Regions from separate parts of the Paenibacillus sp. XP01 genome, predicted to be linked through region 2. Evidence: riboswitches for the same ligand, from Rfam matches in the RefSeq annotation. Region 2 holds a riboswitch; each other region holds the start of a gene.

Region 1 (5,636 bases), 290 kb from region 2:
TTCAGGTATTCCAATCCCCCCATATAGGGCCGAAGCGCTGCCGGAATGCGTATGCTCCCGTCCTCCAATTGGTGATTCTCCAAAAGCGGGATCAATATGCGCGGCGATGCCACTGCCGTATTGTTAAGGGTATGGCAATAAACCAGCTTGCCTTCTGCGTTACGACAACGGATGTTGGAGCGCCGGGCCTGGAAGTCGTGCAGGTTCGACGACGAATGCGTTTCTCCATAGGCTCCGCGGCTTGGCATCCATGTTTCGATGTCGTATTGTTTATAGGTTTTCTGCGACATATCCCCGATGCACACGGCAACCACGCGATACGGAAGCTCCAGCAGCTGCAGCAGTTCCTCCGCATGTCCGGTGATCTCCTGCAGCATTCGTTCCGATTCGTCCGCATCCGGCGCACAGATAATGACCTGTTCTACCTTGGAAAACTGGTGCACCCGATACAGTCCGCGCACATCCCTGCCGCCCGATCCAACCTCGCTGCGGAAACAGGTGGACATGGCGGCCAATCGGATCGGTTCCGCTACATCCACGACTTCATCCATATAATAAGAAACAAGCGGCACCTCCGAAGTCCCTACCAACCATTTGTTCTCGCCCTCAAGCTCATATACCTGATCCCGCCCTGTGGGGAAGAAGCCCGTATTAACCAGCGCTTCCTCCCTCACCATCAGCGGCACTTCCATCGGCGTGAAGCCTTTCTTCAATAATAGGTCGAGGGCTAACTGTTGTACGGCCCGATGCAAAAGCAAACCTGCCGCTTTCAATACATAACTGCGAGTGCCGCCGATTTTTACGCCTCGGGCAATGTCGATCATGTCATGCATTTCACCCAGCTCAACATGATCCTTCGCATCGTAATCGAATTTCGTAATCTCACCGACACGCCGCACTTCAACGTTATCTTCATCCGATGCTCCTGCCGGCGTATCCGGCGACACCACGTTCGGTACCAGCCACTGCAGTCTCGTTACCTCCTCCTGCACGTCGGCAAGCTTGGTCTCATTCTGCTGGAGCTTGTCGTTAAGCTCCTTTACGCGTGTCCGCAGCTCTTCCGCCTGTGCCCGATCTCCAGCCTGCATCAGCTTGCCAATCTCTGCCGACCAGGCGTTCCGCAAGCGGCGCCCTTCCTCCGTTTCCTGCAAAAGCCTTCTTCTTTCCTCGTCCAGGGTAAGCAGCTCGCGAACCGAAACCTTGATTTTTTTGCCGTCCGCGGCCGCCTGAACCTCATCCGCATGCGCACGAATCCATTTCATATCCAACATGTACACCGTCTCCTTTGGGCTATAAAAATGCAAAGAGCGCCCTCATCCCTTGGGACGAGGAGCGCTCTGCTCGCGGTGCCACCCAACTTGCCGGGACAGGTAATCCTGTGTCCAGCCTCTTGGTCCGCGGTAACGGGCGGTTCCGGTTAACTTGGGGAATGGGTTCGCTCCCCTGGCGAAAACGCCTCCGAGTTGGATGCTCTTCAACGGCATAGTTCCGATCTGCAATTGTTGACAATGATTATATATGAAATGCTCCCCCATTCGCAAGAGCTTCATTCATTATGTTTTCAAACGACCATTGCCCAGGAAATAAGACAGATCGGTCAAGCGCTGACTTTGCTTCTGGCCACCACATTGCCAAATACAGCCCGAACGATCGGCCCCACCACCAGAAGCTGTGCCGGAAGTGCCAGCAAGAAGTTATGGCCGATCGCCGAACCATAGCTTCGCAGGATGGAACGACCTCCAAGTCCATTGGTGAGGTAGGATGTCATTACACCATAGAAAGACATGACCAACACCATGCCGACCACCATAAAAAACGAGAGCGTCAACACGGCCACCAATTTGTTCGACTTGTCGAACGGCAGGGAAAACGCTACTTTTTTCGCCACAGGACCTATCAATATCGATTCAACCGCAAAAGCGACCACAAAACAGATCACAAACTGCAGCAGAATCTCCATCAAAGACAATTTCCCGATCATTCCGCTGTTATACAGATTAAACAACAGCATGATCGTGACCATGCCGAAGCACATCATTAATCCGAACACCACTTGTTCTCTTTTCGTTGTTGGCAATGTACTCATCCTTTCTGTTCATTTGATCATTATAGTGATCACGTTATGCCCTTCATAAGTGAACAAATTGTGAACTTTTAAAATTTAAATCTTTATTTTTTACGTAAGCGCGTTCAATTGCCGCTCTAATTCCAACTTGACAGCTTGGATTTCCACATCTATTCTATTTCTAAAATGCTAATGGCGAATTATCTGCCCCGGGAGGTATGTTCATATGGCTTTTCAAAAACGCGTCGACCACGTCGGAATCTCCGTTCGCGATCTGGAAACAACGCTCCGCTTCTATACCGAGATTGTCGGTCTGGAACTGAAGGGACGGTTGACTCACACCAACGGTGTCATTCAGCTGGCATTTCTCGGTTTTAACGGGAGCGACGAGACCGAGATCGAGCTGATTCAGGGGTATAGCGACAAGCTGCCATCCGAAGGAACGGTGCACCACTTTGCCATCCATGTGGAGGACATCGAAGCGGAATACCGGCGCATTCAGGCAACGGATGCAGAGTTCATCGATGGGGAGATTGTAACCTTGCCGAACGGATATCGTTACTTCTTCATCTATGGACCTGAAAAAGAATGGATTGAATTTTTCCAACGGTAATCCCGGTCGTCCCTCCAATTCCTTACTGGACACAATCCGGACTCTTGCCTATAATTACTGTGATAGCAACGCCCGTAACTTCATAGCTTCCCAGGGGTGTCGGAATTGGCCGGCTGAGAGTGTATCCCATAAGATACTGACCCTTAGACCTGATCTGGATCATGCCAGCGTAGGAATCGGAGTATATTGACCAAGGCACAGCCCCAAGGCTGGTGGCCATTCTCTAACGCCTGCATGCGTCCCGAATAACGGGACGCTTTTTTGTTAATATCAGAACGTGTGGACCGCGATGCAATTCCCCTGATATGGCATTCTTAATCAGATGTTGTGGACATGAAGCCAAGGAGTACCCGTGCCGATGGCCGGACAATATGAAGGAGAGAAAAAGAAATGAAATGGCGCAAAATGATGGGCCTGATGCTCTTGTGCATCACCCTCGTAACCGTTGCCGCATGCGGCGGCAAGGAAGCGGCACCTGCCGGCGAGAACGGCAGCAGCACGGAAAAGGCAAGCGAAGGCGGCAATGCCGCACTGAAAGACGTTAAGGTGGTGCTCGATTGGACGCCGAATACGAACCATACCGGCCTGTACGCTGCGGTGGATCAAGGCTTTTACAAAGCCGAGGGACTTAACGTCGAAATCGTGCAGCCTGGCGCAGGCGGAGCGGACACGATGGTAGCCTCGAACGAGGTCCCTTTTGGCGTCAGTTACCAGGAGAGCGTAACCCAAGCACGCACGCAAAACGTACCGCTCGTATCCATCGCCGCGGTCATTCAGCACAACACGTCCGGCTTTGCCGCTCCGGTGGACCGGAATATCAAATCGCCCAAAGACTTTGAAGGCAAATCTTATGGAGGCTGGGGCTCTCCGGTAGAAGAAGCCGTCATGCAATCGATTATGGAAGGCGAAGGCGCCGACGTCTCCAAGGTGAAAAACATCAATATGGGCGATGCCGATTTCTTCACTGCCGTGAAACGCGACATCGACTTTGCCTGGATCTTCTATGCGTGGACCGGGATTGAAGCACAACTGCGGAATGAACCGATCGACATGCTGTACGTCAAGGATTACTCCGAAGCGCTCGACTATTACACGCCTGTGCTCGTAACCAACGAAACGACGATTCAGAATGATCCGGAGCTGGTTAAAGCGTTCATGAAAGCGACATCCGAAGGATATCAATATGCGATCGATCACCCGGAGGAGGCTGCCAACATTTTGCTGAAGGCCGTTCCGGACCTCGACAAGGATTTAGTACTCGCCAGCCAGAAGTGGCTCAGCCCGAAATATCAGGACGATGCCGCACGTTGGGGCGAACAGAAACAGGAAGTTTGGCAAAATTACGCGGACTGGATGTTCAGCAAAAAACTGCTCGACCAGCAAGTCGACGTTTCCAAAGCGTATACGAACGAATTTTTACCACAATAACGAGCAACTATATAACGAAATCGGAAGGAGCCGTGAATGGACATGGCCAGCACACTGCTTAGCATACAAGTGATTCCCAAAACGCCGAACGGCGAAAACTCTTATCCTTACGTCGATCGCGCGATCGAAGTCATTCAACAATCCGGCGTCAAATATCAAGTAAACCCGCTGGAAACGACCATGGAAGGCGAACTTGAGGAGCTGCTGCAGATCGTGCGCAAAATGCACGAAGCACTCGTGGAGGCCGGCAGCCCAAGCATCATTTCCCAGATCAAAATTGCCCATAGCCCTGACGGGTTCAGCATGGATGCCCTCACGGAGAAATATCGCTAATGAATTCATACTGGAAAAGCGTATGGCCGCCCTTCGTGGCGGTTATTCTCTTTATCGCGTTATGGCAGGGAGCCGTATCCCTGTTCCATATTGAAAAGTGGATGCTTCCCGCACCCTCGGACATCGCCCGCGAAGCGGCATCTCAAGCCGATCGCCTCGGCATGCATGCTTGGGCTACCATCCAGCTTACCCTGATCGGCTTCGCTGCCGGCACGGCCGTCGGATTGCTGATCGCGATGGTGCTGCATCTTATTCCTTTGCTCAAACAGGCGTTATACCCTTTGCTTATTTTAAGTCAAAACATACCCACCATCGCGCTGGCTCCGCTCCTGCTGATCTGGTTCGGCTTCGGGCTGCTGCCCAAGCTGATCACGATCGTTCTCGTCTGTTTCTTCCCGGTCGCCGTAGCGGCCATGGACGGGTTAACCCGCACGGATGCGGCCATGATGAATTACATGCGCATGGCCGGTGCATCGCGCCGCCACATCTTCTGGAAGCTGGAGCTGCCGCATGCGCTGCCCTCCATCTTCTCCGGCGTGAAGATTGCCGCCACATACAGCGTTATGGGCGCCATCATCGCAGAATGGATCGGCGCCGACAAGGGCATCGGTTATTACATGATGCTGCAGAAGTCCGCTTACCGGACAGATCGATTATTCGTCGCCATCATGATCATCGTGGCGCTGAGCCTGCTGCTCTTCCTGCTCATTGCCTTGCTGGAGAAGCTGCTCGTTAAATGGCGGCCGCAGAAGCGCTAACCCGACATTGAACCAAGGAAGTGAATACGACATGAATCATACCGGTTCTCCGGCAACACCAGCGGCTGCCCCAGCTATGCAGGCAAGCGAAACGGGTGCAGCTCACTCTGACGGCACGGCACCGACATCGGCATCGGCAACGGCGCCTGCGCTCAACGTCAGGAATGTGCACGCCTCCTTCCGCGAGCGGCGAAGCAAGCTGCCGGTGCTTAACGATATTTCCCTGACTGTGGGGCAAGGCGAATTCGTGGCACTCGTCGGACCGTCCGGCTGCGGCAAAAGCACCCTGTTCCATATCATCGGCGGGCTGCTGAAGCCGCAGCAGGGAGAGATCTGGATGAACGGCGAGAACGTGACCGGCCAGCGCGGCAAGATCAGCTACATGCCGCAGCAACCTGCGCTCTTCCCGTGGCGCACCATCGAAGAGAACGTGCTGCTT
Region 2 (5,636 bases):
TGATGCATGACATGCAAAAAAGCAGTTCATTCCCCAAGATAGGGAGATGAACTGCTTTTTGCTGTTTGGCTTCTCCTCCTGTCCGTTTTGTTGCGGACAGACAATAACGCCAATTTAACGGATTCGCGGACAACCGCCCAAGAAGGCCGGCATTATGAGCGCATCCGGTATTCTTCGGCTTTTTCCTGCATGCCTGCGGCAACCGCCTCTTGTTCCGACAATCCCTTCTCCGCGGCAAATGCACGGATATCCTGCGTAATGCGCATGCTGCAGAACTTCGGTCCGCACATCGAACAGAAATGCGCCTGCTTCGCTCCTTCGGCAGGCAGTGTTTCGTCGTGGTAGGACATGGCCCGTTCAGGGTCGAGCGACAGGTTGAACTGGTCGCGCCAGCGGAATTCGAAGCGGGCTTTGGACAGCGCGTCGTCCCGGCGCTGCGCACGCGGATGGCCTTTGGCCAGATCGGCGGCATGGGCCGCGATTTTGTAGGCGATGACGCCTTCGCGCACATCGTCCTTGTTCGGCAAGCCGAGATGTTCCTTCGGCGTAACGTAACAGAGCATGGATGTGCCGAACCAGCCGATCATGGCCGCCCCGATGGCCGACGTAATATGGTCGTACCCCGGCGCAATGTCCGTGGTCAGCGGGCCGAGCGTGTAGAACGGCGCTTCCTGGCAAATCTCCATTTGCAAGTCCACGTTTTCCTTGATTTTGTGCATCGGCACGTGTCCGGGACCCTCAATCATCACCTGCACGTCATGCTTCCAGGCGATCTGGGTCAATTCCCCCAGCGTCGCGAGTTCCGCCATCTGCGCTTCGTCATTGGCATCATAAATGCTGCCCGGGCGAAGGCCGTCTCCCAGCGAAAAGGCGACGTCATACCGCTTCATGATCTCGCAGATTTCTTCGAAATGGGTGTACAGGAAATTTTCCTGATGATGCGCCAGACACCAGGCCGCCATGATCGATCCGCCCCGTGACACGATGCCCGTCATCCGTTTGGCAGTCATCGGAATATAGCGGAGCAGCACGCCCGCATGAATCGTAAAGTAGTCCACGCCCTGCTCGGCCTGCTCGATCAGCGTGTCGCGGTACAGCTCCCACGTCAGCGCCTCCGCCTCCCCTCCGACCTTTTCCAATGCCTGATAGAGCGGCACCGTGCCGATCGGTACCGGCGAATTGCGAATGATCCATTCGCGGGTGGTGTGAATGTCTTTGCCCGTGGACAGATCCATCACCGTATCCGCTCCCCAACGGACGGCCCAGGTCATCTTCTCGACCTCTTCCTCAATGGAAGACGATACGGCCGAATTGCCGATATTGGCATTGATTTTGACGTGGAAATGGCGTCCGATCATCATCGGTTCGCTCTCCGGATGATTGATATTGGAAGGCAAAATGGCTCGGCCGCTGGCCAGCTCCTGCCGTACGAATTCAGGCTCCACGCCTTCGCGGATGGCCGCGAATTCCATCTCGGGCGTAATGATGCCTCTCCGTGCATAGTGCATCTGCGTCACGCATCGCCCTTCCCGTGCCCGCAGCGGTTTCCCGGTGACGCCGGGATACGTCTCGGCTCCAGCTCTTGTGCTGCCCGGCTTCAAGCCGTTGTCCTCCGGCTTAATCGTCCGGCCTTCGTACGATTCTACGTCCTCGCGCTCCGTAATCCACTGTCTGCGCAGCGCGGGCAGGCCCGTCCGGATGTCCACCTCATAATCCGGATCGGTCATCGGACCGCTCGTATCGTACACGCGGAGCGGTTCGTTATGCTCCACCCCTTGGGGAGTGCTTGTGTCATGAAGGGCAATTTCGCGTTCGGGGACCAACAGGTCCGGTCGCGAGCCCTGAATGTATACCTTGCGGCTGCCCGGAAAAGGCCGCAGCCGCCCCATGCTTTCTTTTTCCGTATCCCGATGGTTTTCCTGTCCCGCTGTTTCGTGTCCTGTGCTCATCGCTCATTCTCCTCCTCATGGTATGGTCCGGCATTGCTCATTCTGCGCACCTGTTCATCAGGCCAAGCATGAAGGAAGTACAGCACGGGCGAATTCAAAAGCACGGATACAGCTCCAGGGCGGGCGGGAACATGGCAACCATGGCCGCCGCATCACACATCTCCACCTTGTCGGAACGCCACGGAGATGCGATGATTTCTCGGATACTGCATTAAAAAAGCCGGTTCCCCCAGGGAACCGGCTTTATCCTTCATCGCCAAACGTGCCACGGCAAGTCTACCCACAGGGGAGCTTCACTCAAGGCATATTGACGATGCTCGTCGTTGTTTCGCCGATTACTTCCCTACGCTGGCATGATCCAGATCAGGTGCTAAGGGTCCGGAATCTCATGCGATTCCGTCTCAGTCCGGACAATTCGGACTCCCCCAGTAACGTTTGACGGCTAGCGGCAACTTTGCCGCTGCGTCCTATTCAGTTCAGTCAGCCCATGTCTTGGGCTGTCCATTACAGATTAGCCTAAACATGGCGGAAAAACAACCTTATTTTCCAAAATGCCGTTTCGGATCAGGCCAGCATAAGTCCCATCTGCGCGGCGGCTTCTTTCAGGACCGGAGCATACTCATGGAGCGTCTCCTGGGAAAGGCGGCTGACAGGCCCCGATACGGACAACGCGGCTGCGATCCGGCCATCCCGGCCCATAATGGGCACGGACACCGCCGCGGCCCCCGGTTCGCGCTCTTCGTAACTTGTGGCGTAGCCGGCGGTCCGAATATCCGCCATCTGCGCCAAATACGCCTGCGGATCGATGAATACGGGCCATTCCGGGCCGTTCATCAGTTCTTCCCGGTCTTCCTCGCTTGCAAAAGCCATCAGCACCTTGCTGGAAGCCCCTACGGACAACGGCAGTCTTGCGCCAACGGGAGCCACCCGGCGGATCGCCTGATCGCTCTGTACGGCCTGTATCCGAATCCGTTCGGCACCGTCGCGCAGATACAAGCTTACCGTCTCCCCGAGCCGATCTCTCAGCCGTTCCATCGCCGGCAGCAGCAAAATGGCGGGATCGTCGCTCCGGGACATATGCGCCGATAGTTCCCAAATGCGAATGCCGAGTCTGTATTTCTCGGTCGCCGCATCGCGGATCACAAATCCCCGGTCTTCCAGGGTAGCCATGAGGCGATGCACGGTGCTCTTATGCAATCCGATCTGGCTGGCGATTTCGGTCAATCCCAGATCGCTGCGGGTCGTAAAACACAATAATATATCCAGCGCCCGTTCTACAGCCCGGACGGTTAACTTTCGGTCCTCCATGGCAGAATGCCCTCCTCATGTTTCATCACATGAAACTCGGTTACATAAATTATATGAGAAACGATTCCATCTGTAAACCGATGCCCGTTAAATTCGAACCGGAAGAAGTATCGTGGGGTCTAGGTTATCAGACTTCATCCCCTGTATTTTGCACTCAAAGGAAATAATAACCATGCATCTAAAGAACTATATAACAATTAGGTAACAAATACGCCTGAAGAATTGACATTGGCTATGGTGGAACATACGATAATAAAAAGTCTATTCGCCATCACAAAGAGGAAAAGAACGAGCGTTTCCACATTTTCTCGTTCCTATTGGAATAACTTTCCGAAAGCGAATTCATATTTTCGCTTATGCCTGAATGGTATAAGTATAACCGTCCAACTCTGTTTTTTTCACGGAACCGAACTTGTCATGTCGACATAATCTGACTCTTTCCTCCTCTGCGCCCCAGTAATCCGGCGGCGGGCAGGTTTGGAGAAAATGATCGTCAGTGAGAATTAGCCGATTCAACAAAGGAGGGGCATGTATGTTTCCGACATCCCAGAGCGAGGCCCCGCTGCAAACGAAAGTTTCCGATCTGCCCTCTTCGCTGTCTCCGAGGCTGATCCGGCTTAAACATATTATCGTGGCGTTGCTGCTCTCCGTTGTATTTTTTCTGTTATTTTGCTTCATCGCGCTTCACGGCTACATCGCTTGGGTGCTGTCCAACCCTACGGTAGCCCCCGTCTTTTCCAATCCGATGCAGGCCAAAAACATGAAATACGAAGACATCACGTTCCCGGCCGTCGACGGAAGCCGCATCATGCAAGGCTGGTACATTCCTGCCGACGCCGACGTGAACAAAACGATCATCTTCAGCCATGGATACGGAGCCAACCGGGAGGAAACCTGGGTGCCCATGTACGATTTGGCGCATTATGCCCATCAGCTTGGGTTCAACGTGGTGATGTTCGATTATGGTTTTGCCTCCCAGGTCAACAAAGCCGTCGCTACGGGCGGCAAGGCGGAATCCAAGCAATTGCTCGGAGCGATCCAATTCGCCAAACAGCGCGGCGCCCAGGAAATCGTCGTATGGGGATTTTCGATGGGAGCGGGTACGGCATTGCAGGCAGGGCTGTTGACCCAGGACGTCGACGCCATGATATTGGACAGCACGTTTCTGCTGGAACCGGATACGCTATACCATAATATCCATAATCAAATTGACCTGCCGCGCCAGCCGACGCTGGAAATTTTGAACCTGCTGTTCCCTGTCCTGAATGGCACAGGCTTGCAGCAAATTCCGTACCAAGAAGTCAAAAAGAAGGATTATCCCTTCCCGATCTTCTTCGTTCATGGAACGGAAGACGAGAAGGCGCCTTACCCGATCGCGGAGCTGCTCGCCGCCAACCAGTCGAATGCCAATTCGGAGGAATGGATCGTTGACGGAGCGCACCATGAGCTGATTTTCCGCGAGCATCCAAAAGAATATTTGCGACGCGTCTCCACATTCCTCAGCCATGTCACAAACACCGACGACGATGATGTGCAGAATACCGGCGGCAGCCATTGACGATCAGCGCAACTGAAGCCTATGCATCAGAAACATGGAATTGCATGAAAATTCGAGTCCTCTTGGGTTCCTCTTGAGGGCTCTTTTTTTTCGTATACATAAGACAGCCTGTTATCCGAATATATTTTTGGGACGAAATTCGGTGATTAGGAGGTTTAATCCGTTATGAACTGGTATGAATATGGAAAGCTGCTTCCACTGCGGATCCTGGAGGAAATTCGTTTCTGGAAAGAACAAGAGAAGGAGCATACAATCATCATTCTGGCGCTTGTTCCCGATCTTGAGCCCGCCTATGTCAAGCTGCTTGGGGAATGGCAGGCCGCTTTTGCCAGCACGGGGGCTGCCGCCAACCGGCTTTTGAAACAGCTGTTGCCGGGGACGCACCCGCCAGATCCTTATATCCTGCGAGCCGTCGAGGATTTGGTAAACACGGCCAGCACGCAATCCCGGGAGTTTATTCGGCAACTGTATGCCCTGCTCGAGCAAAGCGCCGCTATACTGGCCGCTCCGCCTGCCAAAACCGCCATTCTGCACTTTATTCGCGAATCGGAATACTTTCTCGGCGTTCTGGATACGCTCGGCAAGTCCGGCATCATGCGCGATGCCGAAGGAGAGTCGCTTTCCTCGCTGATCCAGGCGGAAATCGAAAATGCAGGAGGCGCAGCGGGGAAATTACGCAGCAGTGAAAATTCGGGCATTGCCGGGGCCAAAGGCAGCTCCTCTCCCCCGCCCGGTCAGCCGGCAGGCTCTACGCCATCCATCCCGCCCGGCATGGACGCGGATTCGACTTCCCCGGGCTCCGCATCCGACGTTACTGCGCA
Region 3 (5,636 bases), 230 kb from region 2:
TTGAGTGTATAACCCGGCAATCACTCGGACCTTGGTGCGCGGGGCCTCATGATGTATGGGGATGCGCGTGTGCGCGGCTATGCCTGCATCCCGCGCACCACAGCCGCCAGCTCCGCAGCGGCTGCGCGCACGTCGGCCGCGCCTGCGACGGCGGAGATGACGGCCACGCCGTCAGCCCCCGCCGCCATGACGGCGGCCGCGGTATCGGCTGCAATGCCGCCGATACCGACCAGCGGAACCGCGATGCCTGCGGCGCGCAGTTCCGCAATCCCGGCGGGGCCCAGCACGGCGTGGGCATCCGCCTTCGAGCGCGTCGGATACATCGGCCCGACGCCAAGGTAGTCGGCGCCCGCCTGCACGGCACGGCGCGCCTCGGTCACGGAGTGGGCGGATACGCCAAGCATCCGCCCGGGTCCGATGCGGGCGCGCACCAGCGCCGCGTCCGCATCGTCCTGGCCGACGTGCACGCCGTCGGCCTGCAGGGCCACGGCCAGCTCCACGTCATCGTTCACGATGAACGGGATGCCATGCTGGCCGCACACCTCGCGCAGGCGCTCCGCAAGCGCGATGCGCGCCGTGCCCGTCAGGGCGCCAGTTCCTTTCTCGCGGAACTGGAACAGCGTGATGCCGCCAGCAATAGCCTGGCGCAGCACCTCAACCGGGTCATGGGTCGCATTCACACTGCCCATGACCAGATACAGCCGCATGGCGCGGCGCACCCTTTCCATGTCCAATCGTTCCATTACAACGCACCCCGCAATCTGCGCCCATACGCAAAATGGTTCGTCGGCCCGTGGCCTGCACCGATGCCGAGCTCATCCTCAATCGCCGCCTGTATGAAAGCACGAGCCGTTTCCACCGCTTCAGGCACCGCCGATCCTTTCGCCAATTCAGCCGCAATCGCCGCCGAGAAAGTGCAGCCCGTACCATGGGTATGACGCGTCAGAACGCGTGGGTTCTCGAAATAATGAAAGGAATGTCCATCATACAGCACATCCACGACGGAGCCGTGATCGCCTGCATGGCCGCCTTTGATCAAGACGTAGGCAGAGCCCATCTGCACGATGCGCCGTGCCGCTTCTTCCCGCGAAGCCAAACCGCCAATGGACATGCCTGCGAGCAGCTCGGCCTCCGGAATGTTGGGCGTGGTTACCAACGCAAGCGGCAACAAATCCGAAATGAGCGTCTGCACCGCTTGCTGCTGGAGCAGGGGGGCACCGCCCTTGGCGACCATGACCGGATCGATGACCAGTTTGGGCCAGCGATACGTCCGGCATTTTTCCGCGACAATCCGGATCAGGTCCGCGCTGAACAACATGCCGGTCTTGACGGCGCCTGGATAGAGGTCGGTTCCGATCGAGTCGAGCTGCGCGGCCACGCCTTCGTTCGGAACAGCGAAAACACCTTGTACACCGAGGGTGTTCTGCGCAGTGATGGCGGTGATTACACTCATGCCGTACACGCCGAGCTCCTGAAAAGTTTTCAGGTCGGCTTGAATGCCCGCGCCGCCGCCGCTGTCCGAACCGGCAATCGTGAGAGCTTGCGGGGTCGTCATCGTGCACCTCCGGCAGCTTGCCGAATTTGCGACCGTTCTGTCACCAGTGCCGGCGTGACTTGTGCCAGTTGGTTCAGCAGCTCGATTTGGAAGCTGCCGGGACCTTGTTGTGCCGTTCGTTCTGCCGCTTGTTCGGCGGCTATGCCGTAGAAGGCCAGCGCTTCGGCAATGCTGTCTAATCGTTCGCGCCCAGGCTCCGCAATCGCGGCAAACGCCCCGATGACCGAACTCAGCAGGCACCCGGCTCCGGTGACACGGGTGAGCAGGGCATGACCATTGCCGATCACGTAAGTGGTTTCGCCGTCGGACACCACGTCTTCCTGACCGGTTACGGCTGCGATGCAGCCGAGCTGCTTAGCGGCCCGCTCCGCAATGTGGATGCGGTCGCCTTTACCATGTCCTGCATCCACGCCTTTAATCTCCCAGTTCTCCCCGATGACGTTGGCCACCTCGGCGACATTGCCGCGCAGCACGGTTAGCTGCAGTTCATGAACAAGCTTGCGTGCCGTTTCGGTGCGATAGGCCGTGGCTCCTGCGCCAACCGGGTCGAACACGACGGGCACGCTGTGGGTATTGGCTGCGCGTCCGGCAAGACGAATCGACGTCACGACGTCCTCATTCAACGTACCGATGTTAAGCACGACGGCTCCGGCCATTTTGGCAACGTCGGCGACCTCTTCATGAGCGTACGCCATGAAAGGAGAGGCGCCCAATGCAAGCAGGCCGTTGGCGGTAAAAGGGGCTACGACAATGTTGGTAATGTTATGGACCAACGGATTTTGGGTACGAACGCGTTCCAAATAGGACATATGTGAATGCCTCCTCATCAAGAATAGGTATTTCTGCGCGCTGGTTTCCGGATCGCAGGAAGATCAGTGAAGGGATGACTGGAAATAAATTCTGTCGCGGTGTGTTCGGCAACAACGATCGCATTGCGCGTTCTGGCATCTGCCCAATCGCCCGATGCGCCCCGTGACAAACAAAGCCCCTCCCATTTCCAAGGAAACGGGAGGGGCTTTTCAACGCAAATAGGGATACATGTCTTACGCAAGCCATACCCCTTGCATAATGTATTAATTGGTAAAGTCCGCTCCACTTCCCTACGCTGGTATGATCCAGATCAGGTTCAAAGGGTCCGAAAATCATTCGTCTCAGCCGTGAGGCTCCCCTAGTGACTGTTTGCAGCTTATGCAGTTGTGCATTCAGCATACCTCACAAGTGAGGATGGTGTAAATAGGACCCGGAGGGGCGAGATCCTTTCCCGCTGGAGCTGGAGAAATCCGTAAGTCGATTTACCTTGCTTGCGGAACCCGATATAATAATAAAGGCGCATTTTGGCCGCATCACGAATGAAGTCGGGAAGGGACTCATCCCCCTGACTGGAATGGGGACCACGCATTGAAAACGTTCAAAAAGGTTTATATAGAGATCACGAGCATTTGCAACCTGGCCTGCAGCTTCTGTCCGCAGACGAAGCGAGCCAAAGGATTTATTGATCCGGAAACGTTCAGCATGGTGCTGGATCAGATCAAGCCGCATTCAAGTTACATCTATCTGCATGTCAAAGGCGAACCGCTGCTTCATCCCAAAATCGATTTGCTGCTGGACATCGCCCATGAGAAGGGTTTCAAAGTGAATATTACGACGAACGGAACGTTGCTGCCGAAGACGAGACACAAGCTGCTCGGCAAGCCGGCGCTGCGCCAGATGAACTTTTCCCTGCACAGTTTCGACGGGCATGAGGGCTCCAAAGATCGCGAAGGGTACCTGAGCAACATCTTTTCGTTTGTGCATGAAGCGACGAAGCATAACGTCATCGTGTCGTTCAGATTGTGGAATTTGACGCAGGACAATTTCACGAATGCCCAGAAGCAGCGCAACCGCGAAACGCTCGATCACTTGGAGCGAGAATTTAATCTGGATTATAAAATCGAGGAAAAGGTCGTACCGGGCAGCGGCGTCAAAATCGCGCCGAACGTGTACCTGAACCAGGACCATGAATTTCAGTGGCCAAGCCTGGATGCGCCGGAGGATGACGGTAAAGGATTTTGCCATGCGTTGCGCACGCAAGCCGCGGTGCTTGTGGATGGAACGGTGGTTCCGTGCTGCCTGGACGGCGAAGGCGTCATTAATTTGGGGAACGTGCATGAACGTTCCTTCTCGGAGATTGTGGAAGGCGAGCGCGCCAACAATCTGTTCTATGGTTTTTCGAGACGCGAAGCGGTGGAGGAGCTTTGCCGCAAATGCGGATACCGCCAGCGGTTCGGTGCGTAGGATTGGATTTTGAATAAAAAGACGGGGACGGCTTGATTTCAAGTCGGCCCTTGTTGTCTTTCATCTGAAGGAAAATAAGGTAATTCCAGCACACCGAGAGTTAACAACGGCAGATGCGATGTTCGGAACGGGTACGGATAGGTCTCATTTTCTCAGAGCTGGCGTGAATGTCGGAGAGATGTGAACTACGGATTATTCTTGGAACGTTCCTTTCCTGATAGGATGAGGTTGCGGCCAGGACAAGCGGAGCTGTGCATCTGCGAGGCTTGCCGACAAACCGCCCGTAATGGCGGAAAATCCGATCGCCAAGGAGGAATTCATGATGAAAAAAATGTTGACCGTACTTTTGTCCGCCGGTTTGGTTGCCTCATTGTTTGCTGTGATTCCCGCAGCGGCAGCGCCCGAAATCGTCAAAACGACGATTATCGTCAAAAAGGGCGAAACGTACGACGGCAAGGGGAAAAGCGTGGCTGCCGATCCGAACACGTTGGGAGACGGAAGCCAGGCTGAGAACCAGAAGCCCATTTTCAGGCTTGAAGCAGGCGCAACCTTGAAAAACGTAGTCATTGAAGCTCCTGCTGCCGACGGCGTTCATTGTTATGGCAGCTGCAATATCGAAAACGTGACCTGGAAGGATGTCGGCGAGGACGCGCTAACCCTGAAATCCTCCGGCACCGTTAACATAACGGGCGGAGCGGCGTATAAGGCGTACGACAAAGTATTTCAGATGAATGCCTCGGGAACGATCAACATCAAAAATTTCAGGGCAGACGACATCGGCAAACTGGTGCGCCAAAACGGAGGCACCTCTTATCAGGTTACGATGAATGTGGACAACTCCAACATCTCCAACGTCAAGGATTCGATTCTGCGCACGGACAGCAGCTCGACCGTCGGCAAAATCACCAATACGCGGTATTCCAAGGTGCCTACGCTCTTCAAAGGGTTCGCCTCCGGCAAAACGAGCCAATCGGGCAATACGCAATACTGAATCATCAGCGACGCGATTGCCAGAGAGTCATCTCTAATGTTCAAGAGTCTTGCCTGACCTTTGCGCCAACGATTGCCGATTCTACCGAAGGCATTCCTGTGATGGGGGTGCCTTCACTATCGCTCGTGCATAAATGGGGAATGATTCGGGATTGCCACAAATACCCTTCTGTTGTACAGTATAACCATTGAAATAACGAAAGCCGGGAGCTCAATGAAGTTGGGCTGAGAGGGTGGCCTTGTGCCGCTGACCGTATCTGATCTGGGTAATGCCAGCGTAGAGAACCATTCGATCCATGATGGGGAAAATAAACACGCAATTCGTGCACACAACGTCTCATGAATTCGGCAGCATATCCTTTGCCTTATTCCTGAATGGGATAAGTGTGGGTTGTCCTGTTTATGTGCCATTTTCCGCCCATGTTTCGTCAACTGTACGCATGGCCTGCCCGATATCGGGGAGGCTTTTTTGTTATTTTCAAACTACTGATGATAAGAGAAGGGGAGTAGAGAAAATGGTAAATGCGGGGAGCAGCAACAAATTAAGATTAACGGATATTTTGGTCACGATCGTGATCGCGGTTGTATTCGGGGTGATCTACAAAATATGGGGACCGACCTATGATCTGATGAAACCGTTCGGCGTGCATGCCGAGCAGATGATCTACGGCATGTGGTTCATGGCGGGAACGTTTGCCTTTCTCGTCATTCGCAAGCCGGGCGTTGCCATTCTGGCCGAGGTTGCGGCCTCCACGGTCAGCGCTTTCCTCGGCAGCGAATGGGGCATGTCCACGCTTGTATACGGGCTGCTGCAAGG

What was found. Region 2 has a riboswitch for thiamine pyrophosphate ahead of thiC (phosphomethylpyrimidine synthase ThiC). Riboswitches for the same ligand answer to the same signal wherever they lie in the genome.
Region 1: linked by a shared signal. The riboswitch ahead of SNR34_RS02275 (ABC transporter substrate-binding protein) and the one ahead of thiC (phosphomethylpyrimidine synthase ThiC) in region 2 are both predicted to bind thiamine pyrophosphate.
Region 3: linked by a shared signal. The riboswitch ahead of thiM (hydroxyethylthiazole kinase) and the one ahead of thiC (phosphomethylpyrimidine synthase ThiC) in region 2 are both predicted to bind thiamine pyrophosphate.

The regions. Positions count from the first base shown of each region.
Region 1 covers NZ_CP139481.1:473,042-478,677, reverse strand. Annotated here, with positions in the region: gene serS (serine--tRNA ligase) at 1-1,271, opposite strand, end outside; gene SNR34_RS02285 (DUF2798 domain-containing protein) at 1,598-2,086, opposite strand; gene SNR34_RS02280 (VOC family protein) at 2,292-2,678, shown strand; TPP riboswitch at 2,761-2,872, shown strand; gene SNR34_RS02275 (ABC transporter substrate-binding protein) at 3,069-4,106, shown strand; gene SNR34_RS02270 (MTH1187 family thiamine-binding protein) at 4,149-4,439, shown strand; gene SNR34_RS02265 (ABC transporter permease) at 4,439-5,197, shown strand; gene SNR34_RS02260 (ABC transporter ATP-binding protein) at 5,274-5,636, shown strand, end outside.
Region 2 covers NZ_CP139481.1:760,643-766,278, reverse strand. Annotated here, with positions in the region: gene SNR34_RS03605 (hypothetical protein) at 1-3, shown strand, start outside; gene thiC (phosphomethylpyrimidine synthase ThiC) at 153-1,889, opposite strand; TPP riboswitch at 2,273-2,386, opposite strand; gene SNR34_RS03595 (IclR family transcriptional regulator) at 2,514-3,257, opposite strand; gene SNR34_RS03590 (alpha/beta hydrolase) at 3,790-4,815, shown strand; gene SNR34_RS03585 (Fe-Mn family superoxide dismutase) at 4,981-5,636, shown strand, end outside.
Region 3 covers NZ_CP139481.1:986,951-992,586, forward strand. Annotated here, with positions in the region: gene thiE (thiamine phosphate synthase) at 78-743, opposite strand; gene thiD (bifunctional hydroxymethylpyrimidine kinase/phosphomethylpyrimidine kinase) at 743-1,555, opposite strand; gene thiM (hydroxyethylthiazole kinase) at 1,552-2,382, opposite strand; TPP riboswitch at 2,636-2,735, opposite strand; gene SNR34_RS04530 (radical SAM/SPASM domain-containing protein) at 2,954-3,829, shown strand; gene SNR34_RS04535 (pectate lyase) at 4,152-4,820, shown strand; gene SNR34_RS04540 (ECF transporter S component) at 5,335-5,636, shown strand, end outside.